Regions from separate parts of the Arthrobacter methylotrophus genome, predicted to be linked through region 2. Evidence: riboswitches for the same ligand, from Rfam matches in the RefSeq annotation. Region 2 holds a riboswitch; the other holds the start of a gene.
The links. A riboswitch is a leader RNA that binds a small molecule or an ion and turns the genes downstream of it on or off. The one in region 2 is predicted to bind glycine.

Region 1 (7,685 bases), 1.4 Mb from region 2:
GCCCACGGCAGCCACGAGGTATCCCGCGGCACTGAGGGTGAGTCCGGCCGCCACGACCACTCCCGGACGGATCCGCTTGACCAGCGGAACCACCGCCAGGCCCGCCACGATGGTGGCCAGCAGCGCCGGAAGCATCGCGATTCCAGCCTGCATGGGGGACTGGCCTTCGACGAGCTGCAGATGCTGTGCGAAGAAGTAGATGAAGCCGGTCATGGAGAACAGGGACAGGACGTTGGCGGTGATCGCCGTGCTGAACACCTTGTTCCGGAAAAGCTTCACGTCCAGCATGGGAGAAGCCAAAGAGCGCTGCCTGCGGACAAAAGCGATTCCCATAGCCACGCCGAACGCCATGTAGGTTGCAGGTCCCGGCCCGAATCCGTGCGTTGCGAACTCTTTGACGCCATAGACCACGGGCGCCATGGTCAGGACGGATAGCACAATGCTGGCGATGTCCGGCTTGCCCGGATTGCGATCCTTGGACTCGGGGATGAAAGCCGGGCCGAAGGCGAGCAGGGGCAGTAGCAGGGGCACGGCTACCAGGAAGACGGCTCCCCACCAGAAGTGCTCCACGAGCCAGCCGCCGAAGATCGGCCCGAGCGCTGCGCCGCCGGAGAATCCCGCGGCCCATATCGCGACGGCAAGACGGCGGCGGTTAGGGTCCGGGAAGATGTTGCGGATCAGGGAAAGCGTGGACGGCATGAGCATGGCTCCGAAGATCGCCATGCCAGCGCGTCCGGCGATGAGCCATTCGGCTGACGGTGCGAAAGCGGTGGCTGCGGAAACGGCCGCGAAGCCAGTGCTGCCGATCATCAGCAATCGGCGGCGGCCGATCCGGTCTCCCAGGTTGCCCATGGACACGAGTAACGCAGCCAGCACCAGCGCATAGACGTCGACGATCCACAGCAACTGCACGCCGCCGACCTCCAGTGTCCGTGCGATTGCCGGCAGGGCAAATGTGAGCGCGGTATTGTCCACAGCCACCAGCAGCACGGGGAACATCAGGAGTGTCAAGGCAGCCCAATCGCGCCAGGGGGCGGACTGGGTCGAGGGGATGCGTGGGTACTGGGTTGTGGACGGGCTGAACATGAACGTTACTATACCGTCTGGACGGTATAGTTTCAATCTACTGTATCCAACTGAGGGATGATGGACACCATGCCGCGAAAACCTATTGCCCGGGACGCTGTCCTGGATGCCTTTGAAGCACTGCTGATCGAGGTGGGGGAGCGAGCTGCCACCCTTGACGCCGTCGCCAAACGCGCAGGAGTCTCCAAAGGCGGCTTGCTCTACCATTTCCCCAACAAGGAAGCCATGATCAGCTCCTTGCTGGAACGCATGGACAGGCTGGCAGCACAGGACATCGAGGCAATGAAGGCAGCTCCCGAAGGTGCGGCCGCGTTCTTCATCAAGTCCTCCCTTTGGGCGGACACCCCCTTGGACCGGGTGTTTGTGGCAGCCACACGGCTCGCGGAGGTGGCGCATCAAGAAACCCGCAGGCGCTTCGCCGGGATCCAGCAACAATGGCTGGATGTGCTCGCCGAGGAAGTGGGCCCCGAGATGGCCAAGGCGGTCCGATATATGGGTGATGGGCTCTACTTCAATGCGATGCTTGAAGGCGGCGCTGGCGATGCGGAAGTCAAGGCCAGCGCGAGGAACACCGACGTCGGTGCGCTGCTTGCCGCCGTCGAACGCCTCCGAAACTAAGCGCCGGCCCAACTAGCTCGCAGTTAACGTCGTTTTGAGCCCTCAAAGCGACAACAACTGCGAGCTAGTTGGGAAAGCCGGGCGACGACGATGACATTATTTGCGGACACGGGCAGTCCATAGGACAATTGGTAGTTGTGGCAGTCGTCACCGGCAGCCACGGTCGATTCACACAGTCATTTCACACAACTGAATACGCCTTTGATCTGCGGCGGGAGAGTCCTGCAGGCATGTGATGCAGGCGCCGTAGGAGCAAATCCTCCCCAGGAATCTCTCAGGCCCACGCACCGCCGCGGCAAGGCAACTCTGGAAAGCAGCACGCTGTCCACCGGTGTCCGTGACACCCGACGGCGCTGTGCTCACCGACGGTGCAAGCGAAGCAGTGCGAAAGCGCGGATTTGCGGAAACTCTCAGGTCCAATACAGAGCGGGGAGGAACCCGATTAGCTGTGGCGTACCCACGCCGCCTTAGTAATGGAGTTCCTTCGTGACGGTTAGTTCAACCTCCACCACATTCGTTGACCGGCATATCGGCGCCCGGCGCCAAGCCGACATTGACGTCATGCTCAAGTCTGTTGGATACCACAGTGTCGATTCGCTCGTTGACACCGCGGTTCCCAACGACATCCGCCAGGACGTCGCCCTAAGGCTCCAGGACGCCCTCAGCGAGGTCGAAGTCCTCGCTGAACTGCGCAAGCTGGCGGCCAAGAACAAGACGGCCGTGCAGATGATCGGCCAGGGCTACTACGACACCGTCACTCCGCCGGTGATCCGCCGGAACGTCCTCGAATCCCCAGCGTGGTACACGGCTTACACGCCCTACCAGCCGGAGATTTCCCAGGGCCGCCTCGAGGCGCTGCTGAACTTCCAGACCATGGTCCAGGACCTCGTGGGCCTGCCCATCGCCAACGCCTCCTTGCTGGACGAAGCCACCGCCGTCGCCGAGGCAGTCCTCATGATGCGCAGGGCCAACAAGAACAAGAACGCGGCCGCAGGCAAGACCGTCCTCGACGCCGACTGCCTCCCGCAGACCATCGCCATCGTCAAGGGCCGCGCCGAGGCGCTGGGCTTCGAGGTCGAGATCGCCGATCTGTCCCAAGGCCTGCCCGACGGCGACATCAACGGTATCGTCCTCCAGCAGCCGGGCGTTTCCGGCCGCGTGTTCGACCACTCCGCCGTGATCGCCGCCGCCAAGGAACGCGGCGCACTCGTCACCGTTGCCGCGGACCTCCTGGCCCTCACCCTGATCACGCCTCCCGGCGAGCAGGGCGCCGACATCGCCGTCGGTTCCACCCAGCGCTTTGGCGTTCCGCTGTTCTTCGGTGGCCCCCACGCCGCCTACATGGCCGTCCAGAAGGGCCTCGAGCGCTCGATGCCGGGCCGCTTGGTGGGAGTTTCCAAGGACGACGCCGGGACTCCCGCGTATCGCCTGGCGCTGCAGACCCGCGAGCAGCACATCCGCCGCGAGAAGGCCACGTCCAACATCTGTACCGCGCAGGCGCTGCTGGCCATCGTCTCCTCGATGTACGCCGTTTACCACGGCCCGGACGGCCTGAAGGCGATCGCCGAAACCGCCCACAACCACGCTCGGACCTTGGCCACGTCCTTGAAGGCCGCCGGCCTTGAGGTTCTGCACGGCAGCTTCTTCGACACCGTCACCGTCCGGGTCCCGGGCAAGGCTGCCGAGATCGTCGCTTCTGCGGAAGCGAAGGGGATCAACCTGCGCGGTATCGACGCCGACACGGTCGGCGTGTCTGTTGATGAAACAACGACGACGGCGATCCTCGCCGACGTTGTCGCCGCCTTCGGTGCCCCTGTGTCCAGTGACGGCGAGGGGTTCGCCCTGGATGCCGCCGTCGAACGTTCTTCCGATTACCTGCAGCACCCGGTGTTCAACACCCACCGTTCAGAAACCCAGCTGCTGCGCTACATCCGCAAGCTCTCGGACCGCGACCTCGCTCTGGACCGCACCATGATCCCGTTGGGTTCGTGCACCATGAAGCTGAACGCCACTGCCGAGATGGAAGCCATCTCCTGGCCGGAGTTCGCCTCGATCCACCCGTTTGCTCCGGACTCCCAGACCGAAGGCTGGCGTGAGCTGATCGCCGACCTCGAGTCCCAGCTGACCGAGATCACCGGCTACGACCAAGTCTCCATCCAGCCCAACGCCGGTTCCCAAGGCGAACTCGCGGGCCTTCTGGCGATTCGCGGCTACCACCGCTCGCGCGGCGATGACCAGCGCAACGTCTGCCTCATCCCGGCCTCGGCCCACGGCACCAACGCGGCTTCCGCAGTGCTGGCCGGCATGAAGGTGGTGGTGGTGGCAACCGCTGCTGACGGCACCATCGACCACGAGGACCTGCAGGCCAAGATCGAGGCCCACAAGGACGTCCTCTCGGCCATCATGATCACCTACCCGTCCACCCACGGCGTGTACGACGCCGACGTGCGCGAGGTCTGCGACTCCGTGCACGCGGCCGGCGGCCAGGTGTACATCGACGGCGCCAACCTGAACGCCCTGGTGGGCCTGGCCCAGCCGGGCAAGTTCGGCGGCGACGTGTCCCACCTGAACCTGCACAAGACGTTCTGCATCCCCCACGGCGGCGGCGGACCGGGCGTTGGCCCGGTCGCGGCCAAGGCACACCTGGCGCCGTTCATGCCCGGTAACGCAGCGGCTTGGGCCGAGGGCAACGGCGTCCCGATCTCGGCTTCGCGGTTCGGTTCGGCCGGTGTCCTGCCGATCTCTTGGGCGTACGTGAAGCTCATGGGCGGCGAAGGCCTCACTGAGGCCACAAAGTCCGCGCTGCTCGCCGCGAACTACATCGCCTCCCGCCTCAACGAGTACTTCCCCGTTCTCTACACGGGTGAAGGCGGACTCGTGGCCCACGAGTGCATCCTGGACCTGCGCGAACTGACGGCCAAGACCGGCGTCACCGCGGAAGACGTGGCCAAGCGCCTCATCGATTACGGTTTCCATGCCCCCACCCTGGCGTTCCCGGTGGCAGGCACCCTCATGGTGGAGCCCACCGAGTCGGAGGACCTCGGCGAGATCGACCGCTTCATCGAGGCCATGATTGCCATCCGCAAGGAAATCGACCAGGTTGCCCACGGGGACTTCACGGTGGAAAACAGCCCGCTGCGCCACGCGCCGCACACCGCGGCCGCCGTCGTGAGCTCTGACTGGAACCGTGAATACTCGCGTGAGCAGGCAGTGTTCCCGGTCCACCACCTCAAGCAGGACAAGTATTTCCCGCCCGTGGGCCGCATTGACGGCGCCGCAGGCGACCGTCACCTGGTCTGCTCCTGCCCTCCCCTTTCCGAGTTTGAAGACTAAGGATTTCGTGATGACTGAGAACTACACTGCGCTCTACGAAGAGCACAAGAAGCTCGGCGCTTCCTTCACCGATTTCGGTGGCTGGCAAATGCCCCTGAAGTACTCCTCCGAGCTGGCAGAGCACCACGCCGTCCGCCAGTCCGCCGGGTTGTTCGACCTGTCCCACATGGGCGAAGTCTGGGTCACGGGCCCCGAAGCCGCCGCGTTCCTGGACTACGCCCTGGTGGGCAAGATCTCCGCCATGTCAGTGGGCAAAGCCAAGTACTCGCTGATCTGCCAGGAAGACGGCGGCATCATCGACGACCTCATCACCTACCGCCGCGGGGAGACTAAGTTCCTGGTGGTGCCGAACGCCGGCAACGCCCCTGTGGTTGCCGCAGCCCTCGCCGAACGGGCCGCCAACTTCGACGTCGTCGTCGAGGACGCCTCCGCGGCAACCTCGCTGATCGCCGTCCAGGGCCCCAAAGCGGAAGAGATCCTCCTCCGCTTGGTGCCAGCCGAACAGCACTCCGTCGTCACCGAGCTCAAGTACTACGCCGCCGTCGAGGTGCCGTTCACCTTTGCCGGGAACACTACGGAACTGCTGCTTGCCCGCACCGGCTACACGGGCGAGGACGGCTTCGAAATCTTCGTGGACAACGACGCCGCCGCGGCTCTGTGGCAGGCCATCGCAGCCGTTGCCGAGGACGGCGAGCTGATCCCCGCAGGTCTGGCTTCGCGTGACTCGCTGCGCCTCGAAGCCGGCATGCCGCTCTACGGCAATGAGCTCTCCCGCGAAGGCAACCCCTTCTCGGCAGGACTGGGTCCAGTAGTCTCGCTCGCCAAGGAAAGCGACTTCGTGGGCCGTGCCGCCCTGGAAGCTTTGAAGGCTCAGGGGGCAGGTTCCACGAGCGGCCGTAAGCTGGTTGGCCTCAAGGGCCTGGGCCGACGCGCCGGTCGCAGCCACTACCCGGTCCTCAAGGACGGCGTGGTGGTCGGCGAAGTCACCTCCGGTCAGCCCAGCCCCACCCTCGGACACCCCGTGGCACTGGCATATGTCGACGTCGAACACGCCGAACTCGGCACGCCGGTTGACGTTGACCTCCGCGGCAAGGCAGAACCCTTCGAAGTCGTGGCATTGCCGTTCTACAAGCGGGCCAAGTAGCTCCAATCCGCTAGGCCGATCACGCTTGATTTAGACCCAGAGCTTCATAACGTAAAGGAAAAAACACATGGCAAAAGTTGCACCTGAACTGCAGTATTCCGACGAGCACGAGTGGGTTGCCCGCGACTCCGGCGACGCCGGATCGAACATTGTCTCTGTCGGTATCTCCGCCGTGGCCACTGATGCCCTCGGCGACATCGTGTACGTTGACTTGCCCGAGGTCGGCGCTGCTGTGACCGCTGGGGAGACCTGCGGCGAGGTTGAGTCCACCAAGTCCGTTTCGGACCTGTACTCCCCGGTGACGGGCGAGATCACCGAAGTGAACTCCGCCGTCGTCGACGATCCCGCACTGATCAATAACGATCCCTACGGTGCGGGTTGGCTCTTCAAGGTGGCCGCCGAGTCCGACGGTCCGCTGCTTTCGGCGGAGGAATACGCTGCGAAGAACGGTGGCGAGCTGTGAGCGCCGTAACCGGGGCCGCCGGCACCGAGAACGCCGTGTTCGAGCAAGTTGTTTCGCCGAGCCTTGACGCGCTGTTGTCCGAGCTGGATCCGGAGATCGCGGCGAAGATCGACGACGAACTGAACCGTCAACGTTCAGGCCTTGAAATGATCGCCTCGGAGAACCACACCGCCGTGGCCGTCATGCAGGCGCAGGGTTCGGTCCTGACCAACAAGTATGCCGAAGGCTACCCGGGCAAGCGCTACTACGGTGGCTGCGAGCACGTGGACGTCATCGAGCAGCTCGCAATCGACCGTGTGAAGGCGCTGTTTGGTGCCGAGTACGCGAACGTGCAGCCGCACTCCGGTGCCCAGGCGAACGCTTCGGTCATGCACGCGCTCATCAAGCCGGGCGACACCATCATGGGCCTGAACCTGGCACACGGTGGACACCTTACCCACGGCATGCGGATCAACTTCTCCGGCCGCTTGTACAACGTTGTCCCGTACCAGGTCCGCGAAGAGGACCACCGGATCGACATGGCGGAAGTGGAGCGACTGGCGCTGGAGCACAAGCCGGCGCTGATCGTCGCTGGCTGGTCGGCATATGCGCGTCAGCTGGATTTCGCCGAGTTCCGCCGGATCGCGGACCTCGTGGGCGCTTATCTGATGGTGGACATGGCGCACTTCGCCGGCCTCGTCGCCGCTGGTCTGCACCCGTCCCCGGTCCCGCACGCACACGTCACGACGTCCACGACGCACAAGACCCTCGCCGGTCCGCGCGGCGGCATCATCCTCTCCAACGACGCCGACATCGCCAAGAAGATCAACTCCGCGGTCTTCCCCGGCCAGCAGGGTGGTCCGTTGGAGCACGTGATTGCCGGCAAGGCAGTGGCCTTCAAGATCGCCGCCTCGCCGGAGTTCAAGGAACGCCAGGAGCGTGTTCTGGCTGGTGCCCGGATCCTGGCCGAGCGCCTGGTCCAGCCCGACGTCACTGCGAAGGGGATTTCCGTGATTTCCGGCGGCACGGACGTGCACCTGGTGCTCGTGGATCTGCGCAACT
Region 2 (7,685 bases):
GCGCACGCTCCGGAGGGGATCCCGGCGGCCGGTGTAGGAGAAGTGCGCAGCCGGTTCTTCCACCTCGAAGGCCAGCGCCAAGGGCAGGCCTTGGCCCTGCGGGGTGTTTCCCGGAGTGGCGATGAGCTTGCTGAGGGTCTGCTCCCAGGCGGGCCGTTGCACGATTCCGCCGTGCTGGGCCGTCTGTCCGGCAGCAGGAGCGCTGAGTAGCTGCGCCCGCACTGTGGGAAGGTCTTCGGCGGCGAAGAGCAGGGCAGCAACATGTTTGCAGTCCTTGCGGACCGGACAGCTGCACACTCCGACGGTGCAACTCCAGCCACCGGGTTTACGGACCAGTTTGGCCGAGGTCGAATACGGTGACGGGCCGCTGCCCCGGACCTTCCCCATCATCAAGCCGGTGGAGGAGTCGAAGGTGACGCTGCCGACCCGGCTTCCCATGGCGTAGGCGAGTCCGGCCGCCAAGGAGCGGTCGTTGATGGCGGGTGTCTGAATCGCCAGTTCCCAAGAGTCGTCTGAGCGGGAAGGCATTCGTTGGGGCTACTTTCGGCAGGAGGCTATCTATGAATCCTAGCCAGCCGGGAGCGGCCCTGAAACTTTGCCGGACGTTCACCTCGGCCTAGCCTGCCCGGCTGCCGCCCCCGCGTACGTTGAAAGGGTCCGGAGCAGCACAAGCTTCTTAGCAGTGAGGAAATCCCATGACGAGCAATGAGACCATCTTCAGGAACGTGACAGTTCTGACGAAGGACAGCATCGACGCCGCCGACGCAGACGTTGTGGACGCGAACGTCACCGTGGTCAACGAGATGTACGAGGAGCTCCTCAACCATGAGGAAATCGCCACCAACGCGCTGCGCAGCTACTTTGTGGACTACTACCTGACCCAGGCACTCGCAGGCGGCTTCGCCCAGTACGTGTTCACTGTCCCGGAGCGCGAAGAGGTGGACGTGTTTGTCCGCGAAGGACTCGAAGGAATGGGCGCAACCGGCCACCTTGAGCTGTTCAACCGCACCGCTGCAGCCTTCGATTCCCTCTCCGAGGACGACGTCGAAACTTACTTGGATGGCGACCTTGACGAGTCCGAGGAGGCGCCGGAGGCCGTAGCCGAACTCGAGGCCCTCGACGGCGAGTTCGAGTCGCTCCTGGAAATCGAGGACATCATTGCCCTCAACGCGGCCTGGCTCCGCGGCCAGGACGGCGTGCTCTACCTGGACGAGGAGCAGCTCAAGGCCCACATCGCCGAGCGCGTGGCCCTCATTCCCAACCTTGAAGAGCGCCAGGCCGAGGCGGCCGAGGCCGAACTCGAGAACGCCCCTGAATTCGAGCTCATCATCCGTGAACTGTGCGACGTTGCAGGCTACACGCTGGAAAAGATCACCATGGGTGATCCCAACTACGAACACGACGGCGAGACCATCCTCGCCTGGCACTTCACCACCGACCAGGGCAAATTCATCATGATCGAGGAGGAAGAGGAAGCCTTCATGATCCACCCGGAGACAAAGGAAATCATCGCTGCTGTTGAGTTCGAAGACGCCTAAGACGCTCGCTCACCTATAGGCCTCCCCGGGCAGACGCTCGCTCACCTATAGGCCTCCCCGGCAAACGCTCCTTCAGATCTGCCGGCCGGCCCGGAAAGACCTGAAGGAGCGTTTGCCTTTTGGTGTGGAAAAGTGAGGGAGGGTTTAATAGCCCATGCTGCTGCTCGGGGTCACCATGGAGCCGGACGGGCTGACCAAGGACCAGACACCACCGACGCCCTGGCCCTTGATGTCGCCGGGAGCCTTGTCCTGCCCGAAGAAGTAGAGGGGCATGCCGTTAAGGGTGATCTGCATCTTGCCGTCTGCCGTGGGGATAGTGCCGAGAGTTCCGGTCACGTCCTCAGCCGCAGGCTTGCTCGAGGTCGTAGTCACGGCTGGCCACGAAGCGGCGCAACCGCCGGTGCAGGCACTCTTCCCGGAGTCCTTGACGTCCTTGGTGAAGACATACACGCTCATGCCGTTCGCAGCTACCACGATCTGGCCGGCGCTCGACGTCGCGGTCTCCAGATCATAGGCGGCGGAAGCGCTCGACGACGGTGCCGGGCTCATCGCCGTCGGGCTCGGAGCGCTTGAACTCGATGCCGCCGGGCTGGATGCAGTAGGACTGGGACTGGCGGCGCTTGAGGACGTGGAGGACGCGCCGGGGCTTCCTCCGCAGGCAGCCAGGGCGATGGCCAGAGCAAGGACGCCGAGACCGGTGCTGAGTTGTTTCTTCATGGGGTGCTCTCCTTTGCTGCGCCGGCCATGGACGTGCCGGAAACTAACCCCTACGACGCTGCGGGGTGAAGAATGGTTCACGGGGCTGAACCTTTTTCGTGGCGGGCACGTCGTATCGCAGGAGAAGGGGAAGCTGAAGCACACAGGAGGCGCCAATGCCGCTCGACGAGGACGTGGTGGCCGCAATCTACCGCGACCACGGCACAGCCTTGCGCCGCTTCGTGCTGAGCTGCACGCCCGACGCGCACTTGGCTGACGACGTGGTGCAGGAAACCATCCTCCGCGTGTGGCAGCACGCCCCGCAGATCACCGGGAGCCTGCGCAGCTACCTTTTCCGTACAGCCCGAAACGTCATCATCGACAACTACCGCAAGGCCCAGCGGCGCCCGGCCGAAGCCTCCGAACGCGACATGGCGGATCCGGAAGAAGCCACCGAACGCGTAGACGAGCTCCTCAACAGGGTCCTCATGGAAGAAGCGCTCCTGCGGCTCAGCACCGAACACCGGGAGGTCCTGGTAGCACTACACTACGAACGTTTCACGGTCAACGAAGCCGCACTCAGGCTCAACATCCCCAGCGGAACCGTGAAGTCGCGGGCCTTCTACGCCGTCAGGGCGCTTCGCACGATTCTGGATGAAATGGGGGTGCAGCGATGAACGAGACGGAACGTCACCAATTGCTGGGCGCCTACCTGCTCGGCGGCTTGGAGCCCTCCGAAGCCCGAGCCTTCGAGGCGCACCTGGAAGCCTGCACGGATTGCAGGGGCGAGCTGGCCGAGCTGGAGAGCCTCCCGGCGCTCCTCGATGCCGTCCCCGTGCCCGACGCCGTCGCGCTCGCCGCCGGGCGCAGCGCCCTCGAGCCCCCTGCCGCGGCGCAATCCGCTGCACAGCCCTCCTGGTCGACGCCGGCCCCCTCCGACGCTCGCTCACTTTTGGGGGCCTTTTCCGAAACGCTCCCGCAGCCGATCGTTCTGAAAATGGCCGCGCGACGCCGGAAATCCCGACGCCGGTGGATCGCCCTGGTGAGTGGGGTGGCCGCCGCGTGCCTTGGCTTGGGCATCCTGGCCGGGCCGGCGCTGAACCAGCCACCCAAGCCTGACGCCAGCTACTCCGTGCAGACCGACAACGGCTTGGAACTCTCAGTGGGGCTCGTCAGGAAATCGTGGGGAACCGAGTTGCAGCTGGAAGGCCGCAGCATGCCGTTGCAAGGCACGATGTACCTGTGGGTCAAGGGCCGCGATGGCACGGAGGAGATGGCTTGCGGCTGGACCGCGACGTCCAGCGGACACATCAAGGTGACGGGCGCGACGCCGGTCCAGCTCGCCGGGATCTCGGGTGTGGAACTCCGTGACGATGCCCAAAAGACGGTCGCCGTCATTTCGGTCCCGGGAAGCTAGGGGTTCCCGGGACCTGGTCGGCCGGCGGCTCCCAGCCGGCTACGAGGGTGCTGCTCCGCTGGCAGCCGGATCGGGCAGATCGCTTCGCTCCCAGGCGGGCATGTCCAGTCGGTTGAAGCTATAGAGATGGATTCCCGAGATACCTTCAGGCTGCGCCATGAGCTCGGAAACCAGGCTTCCCGGTGAGTACCTGTCCCCGCTCAGCAGCTTGCGGGCAAGAGTTCCTTTGCTGCTGAGGAACTTCAGGGAGGTCCCAACGCCGATCTGGGTTGCCAGGGCCAGCAGTTTGGTCCGCGGAACGGCTCCGGGCACCCCTGCCCACACCGGCAGTTTCACGCCCTCGCGACGCAAGAGTGCTGCGTAGTCGAGGATTTTCGGGGCGGAAAAGCACATCTGCGTGACCACGTGGGTGGCCAAGTGTTGTTTGGTCAACAAGGCATCCAGCAGGTCCAGCCCGCTCACTGAAGGGTGGCCCTCCGGGTAGCCGGCAATGCCCGCCGTGATCCTACCGCCGGAATGTTCCGCGATGTCCTCCAACAGGGGGAGGGAGGACGCATAAGGGCCGGCGCCTTGCTGTCCGTCTCCGCCGATGGCAAAGACCTCAGTGATCCCGGCAGCCTCGCAGTCCCGGAGGATGCCTGAAAGCTGAGCCCGGTCCACCAGCCGCCGTGCCGCGAGGTGCGGAATCACGTTGTAGCCGAGCAAACCGAGCCGGACCGCTGTCGCCATGGTCTGTGCGATCCCGTGATGGGGCAAGCACGTAATGGTGAGCGTTGTGGAAAGCGGCACCTCGGCCTGGACTTTCTCGACGATTCCGTCTGAGGGAATGATTTCAATCCGCGTGGGGAACATGCTGGGGTCCTTACGGATCAGGCCGTCGCATGGTGTGCGAGGAGGGTGCGGGCTTCCTGGCGGGTGGTGCCGGAGTCCTGGATGCCTTCGGCGATGTGGGCAATGTGCTCTAAGTGCACCGGGATCTCGCGGCCTTTCTTGCGCATCGCGGTGGCCCAGAGGCGGCCGGCGCGGTAGGAGGAGCGGACCAGGGGGCCGGACATGACGCCGAGGAAGCCGATTTCCTCGGCTTCGGTGGCGAGGTCGACGAATTCCTGGGGTTTGACCCAGCGGTCCACGGGCAGGTGCCGTTCGGAGGGGCGCAGGTATTGGGTGATGGTGATCAGGTCGCAGCCCGCGGCGTGCAGGTCTGCCAGGGCTTCGGAGATTTCTTCGCGGGTTTCGCCCATGCCCAGGATCAGGTTGGATTTGGTGACCATGCCGCGGGCCCGGCCCTGGGTGATGACGTCCAGGGAGCGGTCGTAGCGGAACGCGGGGCGGATGCGTTTGAAGATCCGGGGCACGGTTTCGACGTTGTGCGCGAAGACTTCCGGTTCGAGTCGCAGATCGCGTTGATGTGTTCGGGTTTGCCGGAGAAGTCCGGAATGAGCAGTTCGACGCCGGTGCCGGGGTTCAGTTCGTGGATCTTGCGGACGGTTTCGGCGTAGAGCCAGACGCCTTCGTCGGCGAGGTCGTCGCGGGCCACGCCGGTCACGGTGGCGTAGCGCAGGGCCATGGACTGGACGGAGCGGGCGACCTTGGTGGGTTCGAACATGTCCACCGGTGAGGTTTGCCGGTGTCGATCTGGCAGAAGTCGCAGCGGCGGGTGCATTCGGAGCCGCCGATCAGGAAGGTCGCTTCCTTGTCTTCCCAGCATTCGAAGATGTTAGGGCAGCCGGCTTCCTCGCAGACGGTGTGCAGGCCTTCCTTTTTCACGAGGTTCTTCAGGCCCACGAATTCCGGGCCCATCTGGACCTTGGCCTTGATCCATTCGGGCTTGCGTTCGACCGGGACGGCTTTATTGCGCTGTTCAACGCGCAGCAGCTTACGGCCTTCAGGTGCCAGGGTCATGAGGAACTCCATAATTCAGGTGGCGCGGACGCACCACGATGATTCGGTCCCTCCCCGCTCTGTCTTGGACCTGAGAGATTCCGCGTCCGCTGCTTTCGCAGCCGCCCGCTTGCACCGTCGGTGAGTCCGGTTGCCCGGCCTGCTTTCCAGAGTTGCCTTGCCGCGGCGGTACGTGGGCCTGAGAGATTCCTGGGAGGATTTGCTCCTACGGCGCCTGCTGAACGTACCGGCAGGACTCTCCCGCCGCAGATCATAAGCACGTGCCACCCTTCGGTGACACGTCTCACATGGTATCCGGTGCCCGGACGGCACGCAATGAGGGGGACCGAGGTGACCAGACTGCGTGCTCGCGACTAGCCCGCATCGTGTTGTGACTAGATCTTGCGGTAGCTGAGGTCGAAGATCATGCGTCCGGCCTCGTGGGCCTTGTTTTCGAAGCTGGTGCGGATCCGGCCATCGAAACGCGGAGCCCACCCACCCACGTGATCCACACCCTCATTGGGGCCCGTATGTTCGGTGCTGACCGGTGCGCGGCCTTCCTTGACGGGGGCCCCTCCCACCATGGATTCGACGCCGGATTCCCAGACCTGGGTAAGGGGCTTTCCGCGCCGGTCCGCTCGCCGTCGTGCAGGTTCTCAAACTCAGTGGAGCCGGCGAGGACTTCGCGGACGTGAACGGCGTAGTTGGACCAGTCGGTGGCGATCCGCCACAGGCCACCCTTTTTGAGGGACCGTGCCGCGAGTTCGGCGAACGCCGGTTGGATGAGGCGGCGTTTGTGGTGCCGCGACTTGTGCCACGGGTCCGGGAAAAAGACCCACAGCTCGCTGACCGAGCCGCCGGGAGCATGGTGGCCAGGACCTCCGGGGCGTTGGCTTCGACCACCCTCACGTTGCTGAGGCCACGGCTGTTGATCTTGATCATGGTGTTGGCTAGTCCGGGCGTGTAGACCTCCACGGCGAGGAAATCCTTGTCCGGGTTTTCCTCTGCTGCATGGCACACGGCGTCGCCAAGTCCCGAGCCGATTTCGACGATCAGCGGCGCCTCGCGCCCGAACTCCGCTTCGGCGTCGAACACGTAATCCGGGTGCACCGAGGTGTTGGCGACATGCCGTGGAACCTGGACGGCCCAGCGGTCCGAGTGCTCTTCCCACGCGGCCTGGCGGCGGCCCTGAAGGCGCGTCCCGCGGCGCACAAAACTGACCGGCCGGCCGCCATAGGTGCCGAAGGAGGCTTGGGTGCCAGGGTCACAGGGCGCGAGGACTGCGGTGTTTCGTGGGAAGTTTCGGGGAATCTGGGTTTCACTCATCCACTCCAGAATACCGTCGCCGGGAGAAGGGCCGGCGGGCGGAACCTGCGTATGTGGACAAACTGCCAGAATGGGGTAGTGACCCCTGCTTCAAGCGCCCCCAAGAACACCAGCCAGCACTTCGGCGTCGCCGAGATCCTCGTCGACGCCGAGATTGACGATCTTCCCGCCGCGGAGCCCACCCGGGTCACGGCGCGCCGCGGACCGGTCCTCCTGGGCATCTGCCTCGTGCTCATCGGGTTGAACTTGCGGACGGTGTTTTCGAGCTTCTCGGCGGTCCTTCCGGAAGTCACTGCCGACGCCGGACTGCCGGCTGGGCCGTGGTGGTCCTCACTACCGTACCGGTGACTTTGTTGGGGGTCTTCGCGCCGTTGGCTCCAATCCTGGCCCGTCGTTTCGGTGCCGAGAGGGTCTTGCTCGGTGCGATGGCCGTGCTGACCGGCGGGCTGCTCCTGCGTCCAGTGGACCTCGCCGGACTCGGGCATTTGCCGGCTCTGCTCGCGGGAACGGCCGCGTGCGGTGCTGCGATTTCCTTGTGCAACGTGTTGCTCCCCGGGGTGGTCAAACGCGATTTACCGGCAATGCCCTGATCGAACCGCCGGCGCCGTGCTACAGCTTCACCGGTGCCTACTGCGCGGTCCCGGCTTACGAAAACCGGCCGAAGTGGCTGTCGTGGTAAGCAGGCCGGCCCGTCGGCTCACAGAGAGCATAGGGACACCATGAAGCAAGGTAAGAAGTCCTGGGGCCGCCGTCGGGTGACGGCCGTGATTGCCGGTATCACCGGGCGTCGCGGCCGTCACCGTGGGTGCGGTTGCTCCTCATTAACA

Region 1: linked by a shared signal. The riboswitch ahead of gcvP (aminomethyl-transferring glycine dehydrogenase) and the one ahead of lipA (lipoyl synthase) in region 2 are both predicted to bind glycine.

What each region holds. Positions count from the first base shown of each region.
Region 1 covers NZ_BAABED010000001.1:3,550,754-3,558,438, reverse strand. Annotated here, with positions in the region: gene ABD884_RS18390 (MFS transporter) at 1-1,086, opposite strand, end outside; gene ABD884_RS18385 (TetR/AcrR family transcriptional regulator) at 1,156-1,704, shown strand; glycine riboswitch at 1,907-2,004, shown strand; glycine riboswitch at 2,006-2,139, shown strand; gene gcvP (aminomethyl-transferring glycine dehydrogenase) at 2,191-5,037, shown strand; gene gcvT (glycine cleavage system aminomethyltransferase GcvT) at 5,048-6,181, shown strand; gene gcvH (glycine cleavage system protein GcvH) at 6,249-6,644, shown strand; gene glyA (serine hydroxymethyltransferase) at 6,641-7,685, shown strand, end outside.
Region 2 covers NZ_BAABED010000001.1:4,902,306-4,909,990, forward strand. Annotated here, with positions in the region: gene ABD884_RS25185 (DEAD/DEAH box helicase) at 1-528, opposite strand, end outside; gene ABD884_RS25190 (DMP19 family protein) at 696-1,538, shown strand; gene ABD884_RS25195 (COG4315 family predicted lipoprotein) at 1,683-2,255, opposite strand; gene ABD884_RS25200 (sigma-70 family RNA polymerase sigma factor) at 2,411-2,911, shown strand; gene ABD884_RS25205 (anti-sigma factor family protein) at 2,908-3,651, shown strand; gene ABD884_RS25210 (methylenetetrahydrofolate reductase) at 3,691-4,503, opposite strand; partial or broken gene lipA (lipoyl synthase) at 4,521-5,553, opposite strand; glycine riboswitch at 5,603-5,708, opposite strand; glycine riboswitch at 5,710-5,806, opposite strand; partial or broken gene trmB (tRNA (guanosine(46)-N7)-methyltransferase TrmB) at 5,928-6,858, opposite strand; partial or broken gene ABD884_RS25225 (MFS transporter) at 6,937-7,436, shown strand; gene ABD884_RS25230 (hypothetical protein) at 7,670-7,685, shown strand, end outside.